Regions from separate parts of the Stenotrophomonas sp. NLF4-10 genome, predicted to be linked through region 2. Evidence: riboswitches for the same ligand, from Rfam matches in the RefSeq annotation. Region 2 holds a riboswitch; the other holds the start of a gene.
The links. Region 2 has a riboswitch for cobalamin ahead of btuB (TonB-dependent vitamin B12 receptor). Riboswitches for the same ligand answer to the same signal wherever they lie in the genome.

Region 1: another riboswitch for cobalamin. It lies ahead of MIC98_RS03185 (ribonucleoside-diphosphate reductase subunit alpha); the one in region 2 lies ahead of btuB (TonB-dependent vitamin B12 receptor).

The regions. Positions count from the first base shown of each region.
Region 1 covers NZ_JAKSEE010000003.1:685,656-689,004, forward strand. Annotated here, with positions in the region: gene MIC98_RS03175 (VWA domain-containing protein) at 1-11, shown strand, start outside; gene MIC98_RS03180 (DUF2884 family protein) at 135-941, opposite strand; cobalamin riboswitch at 1,214-1,420, shown strand; gene MIC98_RS03185 (ribonucleoside-diphosphate reductase subunit alpha) at 1,600-3,349, shown strand, end outside.
Region 2 covers NZ_JAKSEE010000003.1:915,269-918,617, forward strand. Annotated here, with positions in the region: gene MIC98_RS04370 (ABC transporter ATP-binding protein) at 1-125, shown strand, start outside; gene btuB (TonB-dependent vitamin B12 receptor) at 131-1,990, opposite strand; cobalamin riboswitch at 2,108-2,351, opposite strand; gene cobT (nicotinate-nucleotide--dimethylbenzimidazole phosphoribosyltransferase) at 2,443-3,349, shown strand, end outside.

The DNA.
Region 1 (3,349 bases), 230 kb from region 2:
AGTTGCCGTAGCGCCGGGCCTTGGCCCGGCGGGGGCATTCCCTGCGACAGCGCCGGGCTTTCGAAGGTAGGTCGGGGCTATGCCCCGACATCCGGCCAACTCGAGCATGTCTTCGTCGGGTGCGTAGCCCCGACCTACGGCAGGGTGATGCCGTTGTCCGGCGCCAGTTCCTTCGCCACCGGCGCCGGCGCATCGTCGCCGCTGACCCGCATCATCCGCAGCGGCTGGCCGTCGTAGCGGAACTCGAGCGCCGACTGTATCCGGTCCAGTGCCAGCACCTGGGTGCACAGGGACTGTGCATGCTGTTCCAGGGCGCGTGCGCGCGCTTCGATCTTCGGCTCGAGCTCGGCCTCGATCTTCTCGGTGCGTTTCTCGATGCGTTCCTCGCCGCCGGTGAGCATGGTCCACAGCACGCCGCGGGCGATCGAACCCTTGAGTGATTCGGCCGCATCCTGCACGCGCTGGTCGAAGCCCTCGCCGAACAGGTCCTGCTCCCAGCGCCCGCGGCCGATGGTCGAGGCGACGAAGCGCTCGGCGTCCCTGCGCAGGACGCGCACCTTGCGCGAATCGAACTTGCCGGTCAGGGAGCCATAGACGACGTCCAGCACGTCGAAGCTGATCCCCACCGATTCATTGGCGATGCCGGTGACCGCCGGCATCAGCTGGCGCACCCCGGCCTCGAGCACGCGCAGGCGCTGCGCGTCGGCGTCGCTGACCGCCTGCATGTGGCCGTCGATGCTCAGCTGGCCGTCGTGGAACACGATCTCGCGCGGGGTGGCGTCGTGCCGGCGCAGCCAGATGCCGCCGCCGTCGACCAGCACGTCGTAGTCGGTGCCGACCCCGCACTGGGTGGAGGACAGTTCCGGTGACTTCACCGAGTCGGCGCGGGCGGCCAGCGGCGGCAGGGCGAGCAGAGCGGTGGCGAGGAGCAGGCGGCGCATGGGGACATCCGTGTTCGGGCGGGCGTGGGCGCAGCATCGCCGACGGGCCTGGCGGCAGCGCCCGCCGGAAGTCATGGCGGTGCAACCGGACGGTTGGACGATGAATGCGCAGGGAGTTTTCCCACCCTTGAATCGGCTTCCCGGGGCTTGACTGCGCAATCGCGGCGAGCAGGCCAACGCGCCCATGCCGGCCCCGGCAGGGCAGATCGCTTGCGCCCCAAGGGAAACGCGGTTATCCACAACATTTGGCGTTGACCCCGTCATTTACCCCCACTATCTTGTGGCCCGTCGGTTCCGGGGATTCCCCGGATTGAAAGGGAAGCTGGTCCAAACCCGGCACTGCCCCGCAGCGGTAGGTGGAGACGAGGTCGCGATTTCGCACTGGGGCGGTGGCCCTGGGAAGCGGCGGCCAAGGTGGCCGGGAAACATTCCCGCCGCATCCACGAGTCCGAAGACCTGCCGACAGCCGCGCGATGCACGCCGCGCGGTGCCGGCCGCGGAATCTCCGGGGGGAGATGGCTGGTGCAGCAGGGCCTCCCGCATGGTTTCCATGCCGGTCGCAGGCCGTGCGACACCGCGCTCCCACCCTGTGCTTCCGATGCCATCCGCGCCTGCGAGGGACAGGCCGGGCCCGTGCATCCCCGCATGGAGACGCCAGATGTCGCAGACCCCGACCGCCGAAGCAGTGGCCGCCACCCCGGCTTTCGACCTCACCCCGCCGCCGACCGCCACCGCCATGAGCGTGGCCAAGCGCAACGGCAGCACCGAGCCGGTGGACCTGAACAAGATCGTGCGCGCCATCCAGCGCTGCTGCGAGGGCCTGCATGCGGTCGATCCGATGCGCGTGGCCACCCGCACCATCTCCGGCCTGTACAACGGCGCGACCACGCAGGAGCTGGATGAACTCTCCATCCGCACCGCGGCGCTGCTGATCGGCGAAGAGCCCGAGTACGGCCGCCTGGCCGCGCGGCTGCTGGCGAATTTCATCGCCAAGGAAGTGTCCGGGCAGGAAATCCACGCGTTCTCGCAGTCGGTGGGCCGCGGCCATGAAGTGGGGCTGATCAACGACCGCCTGCTCGGCTTCGTGCAGACCAACGCGCGCAAGCTCAACGACGCCATCGACCCGTCGCTGGACTTCAACTTCGACTACTTCGGCCTGCGCACGCTGTACGACCGCTACCTGCTGCGCCACCCGCATACGCGCAAGGTGATCGAGACGCCGCAGCAGTTCTTCCTGCGCATCGCCAGCGCGCTCTCCGAGGACGTGCCCGAGGCGCTGGCGCTGTACCAGCGGCTGGGCAACCTCGACTACCTGCCGTCCAGCCCGACCCTGTTCAACGCCGGCACCTGCCACGAGCAGCTGTCCTCGTGCTTCCTGCTGGATTCGCCGCAGGATTCGCTTGAATCCATTTATGCGAAGTACGGCGACATCGCGCAGCTGTCCAAGTTCAGCGGCGGCATCGGCGTGAGCTACACCCGCGTGCGCTCGCGCGGCTCGCTGATCAAGTCCACCAACGGCCACTCCAACGGCATCGTGCCGTGGCTGAAGACGCTGGATTCGTCGGTGGCCGCGGTCAACCAGGGCGGCAAGCGCAAGGGCGCGGCCTGCGTGTACCTGGAAACCTGGCACGCCGACATCGAGGATTTCCTCGAGCTGCGCGACAACGCCGGCGACGATTCGCGCCGCACCCACAACCTCAACCTCGCCAACTGGGTGCCGGACCTGTTCATGCAGCGCGTGGAGGCCGACCAGGAATGGTCGCTGTTCGATCCGCGCGTGGTGCCGGAATTCACCGACCTGTACGGCGAGGCGTTCGAGCGCGCCTACCTGCAGGCCGAGGCGCAGGGCAAGGCCGCGCGCACCCTTCCGGCACGCAAGCTGTACGCGCGGATGATGCGCACGCTGGCCGAGACCGGAAACGGCTGGATGACCTTCAAGGACAAGTGCAACCGCGCCAGCAACCAGACCCTGCGTGCCGGCAACGTGATCCACCTGTCCAACCTGTGCACCGAGATCCTGGAAGTCACCAGCGCCGAGGAAACGGCGGTGTGCAACCTCGGTTCGATCAACCTCGGCAACCACCTCGACGAGCACGGCGACTTCGATTTCGACAAGCTGGCCGAAACCGTGCGCCTTGCGGTGCGCCAGCTCGACCGGGTGATCGACCTGAATTTCTACCCGATCGAGACCGCGCGCCGCGGCAACCTGCGCTGGCGCCCGGTGGGGCTGGGCTGCATGGGCCTGCAGGACGTGTTCTTCCGCAAGCGGCTGGCGTTCGACTCCGACGCCGCGCGCGCGCTGTCGGCGAAGATCGCCGAGGAAATCTACTTCCACGCGCTGGAGACCTCGTGCGAACTGGCGCAGGAACGCGGCAGGCATGCCTCGTTCGCCGACACCCGCGCGGCCA
Region 2 (3,349 bases):
TCGCGGCGGTGTTCGGCCTGCGCGCGCTGGTGGCGCCCGACCCGGTGACCGGCACGCCGATGGTGGTGCCGTTCGCCGGGGCGGACATGGGTGGCCCCGCGGGCGGCCGGGCGCCCGCGGGGTAGCCGGTTCAGTTGGCCGAGCGGTAACGCAGGGTCAGCTGGTACTCGCGGCCCGGCTGGTTGTACCAGGCGATGGTTTCGTACGCGCGGTCGAACACATTGGCCGCGCGCGCCTGCAGGCTCCAGGCGTCGTTGATGGCGTATTCCACGCGCAGGTCGACGGTGCCGTAGCCGGCCAGGCGCACCGTGTTGGCGGCGTTGTCGAAACGGTGGCCGTAGCCGGCGGCGGTGATGCCCAGGCGCAGCGGGCCGAAGCCGCGGTCCACGTCGATGCGGCCGCTGCTGCGCGCGCGGCGGGCCAGCAGCTTGTCGTAGGTGGCGGCGCCGGCGGTGCGGTCGCGCGGGTCGGTGAAGCTGGCCTGGGCATTGATGTCGAAACCGGCCAGCGACAGGTAGCCGGTCAGTTCGGCGCCGCGGATGCGGGCCTCGGCGACGTTGACGATGTTGAAGCTGCTGTCGTAGCCGATCAGCTGGTCCACGCGGGTCTCGTAGGCGTCGAAGGTCCAGTTCCAGTCGTCGGCGTACTGCGCGATGCCGAGGTTCAGGCTCCTGGACTCTTCCGGCTTCAGGTCCGGGTTGCTGAAGCCCGGGTAGTACAGGTCGTTGAAGGTCGGCGCCTTGAAGCCGGTGCCGGCGCTGGCGGTCAGGCGCAGGCCGTTGCCGAAGGCGAAGCCGTAGCCGAGGCTGCCGGTGGTGTGGTTGCCGAACTGCTCGTTGTCGTCGTTGCGCACGCTGGCCTGCAGCGAATGCGCGCCGAACCGGCCCTGGTATTCGACGAACACGCCGGTGTTGTCGCGGTCGGCGACGTCATAGGCGGTGGAGCTGGTGACCTGGTCGTTCTGCCAGTCGACGCCGGCGCTCAACTGCTGGCCCGCGGCGAACAGGAAATCGCCCTGCACGCTGGCGGTGTCGCGCCGGGTGTCGAAGGCGCTGGCGAAGGTGCGGCCGCCGGCGTCGGCGAAGTAGTTGTCGGCTTCGTCGCGGTTGCGGCCGACCTGCGCGGTCAGGCCGAAGGTGTCCGAGGCCTTCCACGCCAGCTTGCCGCCGTAGACCTGTTGGCGGTTCTCGGCCTCGTTGCCGCCGAAGACGCTGCCGTCGTATTCGTTGAAGCTGCTGGCGTCGAGCACGTGGCCTTCCAGGCTCAGTGCGTCGGTCAGCGCATAGCCGGCGCGCACGTTGATCGAGGTGTTGCGGTAGCCGTCGCGGTCGGGCTCTTCGACGTAGCAGCCCTGGAACAGCAGCGACGAACCGTTGCAGGCATTGATGCCGTCGGTCTTCTGGTAGCCGCCCTGGGCCGAGATCCAGCCGCGCTCGCCGCGGTTGCTGAAGCCGGCGCTGGCCTGGCGCAGCCGGTTGCTGCCGGCGGTCAGCGACAGGTTCTGCTGCAGCCCCTTGCCGGCGTTGCGGGTGAAGACTTGGACCACGCCGCCGATGGCTTCCGAGCCGTACAGGCTCGAACGCGGGCCGCGCACGATTTCAATGCGTTCGATCTGGTCGACCGGCAGGTCCTGCAGCGCCGCCATGCCGGAGGTGGCCGAACCCACGCGTACGCCGTCCACCAGCACCAGCACCTGGTTGGAGTTGGTGCCGCGCAGGAACAGCGAGGTGATCTTGCCGGTGCCGCCCTGGTTGGCGAAGTCCAGGCCGGCGCGGCCGCGCAGCAGGTCCAGCAGCGAGATCGCCTGGCTGCGCTCGATCTGCTCGCGATCGATCACCTGCACCGGCACCACGCTGCTCTCGACGGACAGCGGCGTGCGGGTGGCGGTGACGAAGACGTCGTCGAACTCGGTGGGCGCCTGTTCGGCGGCGGCGATGCCCGGCAGCGCGAGCGCCAGGGCGAGGGAAAGGGCGTGGTGGGACAACTTCATCGGGAAACTCCTGCAACCCGCGCGCTCCCGCGCGGACAGACGGTGGGGGTTGCCAGGAGAGGACGCCACGACGGAGTGCGCGCACGGCGCCACTGCCGCCGCCATGCCCTCCGCATCGCAACCAGTCGGCTTCCGGGCCGGTCTCCGGGCTTGCAGGCGAAGCGGCCGTGGCCGCTTCCGCCCAGACGCCTTCCCATGCGATGGATGCACAGTGGCGGTGTGTCTGGGCTGTCCTGCTCACCGTTGCGGGGGCAGCGCCGGACTGGCGGATGGCTGGAACTCCAGCAATGCGCGGCACCGGCTTCCCGTTTCAACCGGCGGGAGGAAGTCCCAGCCGGTCACCCGAAAGTGCGCGCATTCTATGCCATCGGCGCCGCGAAGGCAGGCGCGGGCCCTGCGTCCCGCCCGCACCACCGTAAAATGCGCGACCGCAACGCAGCAACGGAACAGCCGTGACGCAAGACTGGTTCACCCGCGCCTGCCCCGCGCCCTCGTCGGCGCACCGGCAGCAGGCCATCTCCCGCCAGCGGCAGCTGACCAAGCCGGAAGGCGCGCTGGGGCGGCTGGAAACCCTCGCCATCGAACTGGCCGCGCTGCAGGGCCGCGAGCGGCCGCGCGCCGCGCGGGTGCCGGTGCTGGTATTCGCCGGCGACCACGGCATCGCCGCGCGGGGCGTGTCGGCCTATCCGGCCGAGGTGACGGTGCAGATGCTGCGCAACTTCGCCGCCGGCGGCGCCGCCATCGCGGTGCTGGCGCGCGAGCTCGGGCTGCCGCTGCATGTATGGGACGTCGGCAGCCTGGCCGATGCGCCGGTGCCGGGCGTGGTCTGCGACAAACCGCGCCGCGGCACCGACGATTTCAGCGTGGGCCCGGCGATGGCGCCGGCCGACCTCGATGCCGCGTTCGCGGCCGCGCAGCGTGCGGTGGCAGCGGCCTGCGCCGATGGCGCCGACCTGCTGCTGCTCGGCGAGATGGGCATCGGCAACACCACTGCCGCCAGTGCGCTGGCCGCCGTGCTCGGGCCATTGCCGCTGGAAGGTATGGTCGGCGCGGGGACCGGGCTGGATGCGCCGCGCGTCGCTCGCAAGCAGCAGCTCGTCGCGCAGGCGCTGGCCCTGCATGGGGCTGCCGTCGACGCCGCCGCCATCCCCGGTCGCGAGGCCCTGCGCCGCGTCGGCGGGCTGGAGATCGCCGCGCTCGCCGCGGCCATGATCGCCGCCGCGCAGCGTGGCGTGCCGGTGTTGGTGGACGGCTTCATCGTTTCGGCCGCGGCGCTGGCGGCGGTGCGGATCAACCCGTCGTTGCGGCCGTGGCTGCTGTTCTCGCATCGCTCGGCCGAATGCGGCCACGCCCGCGTGC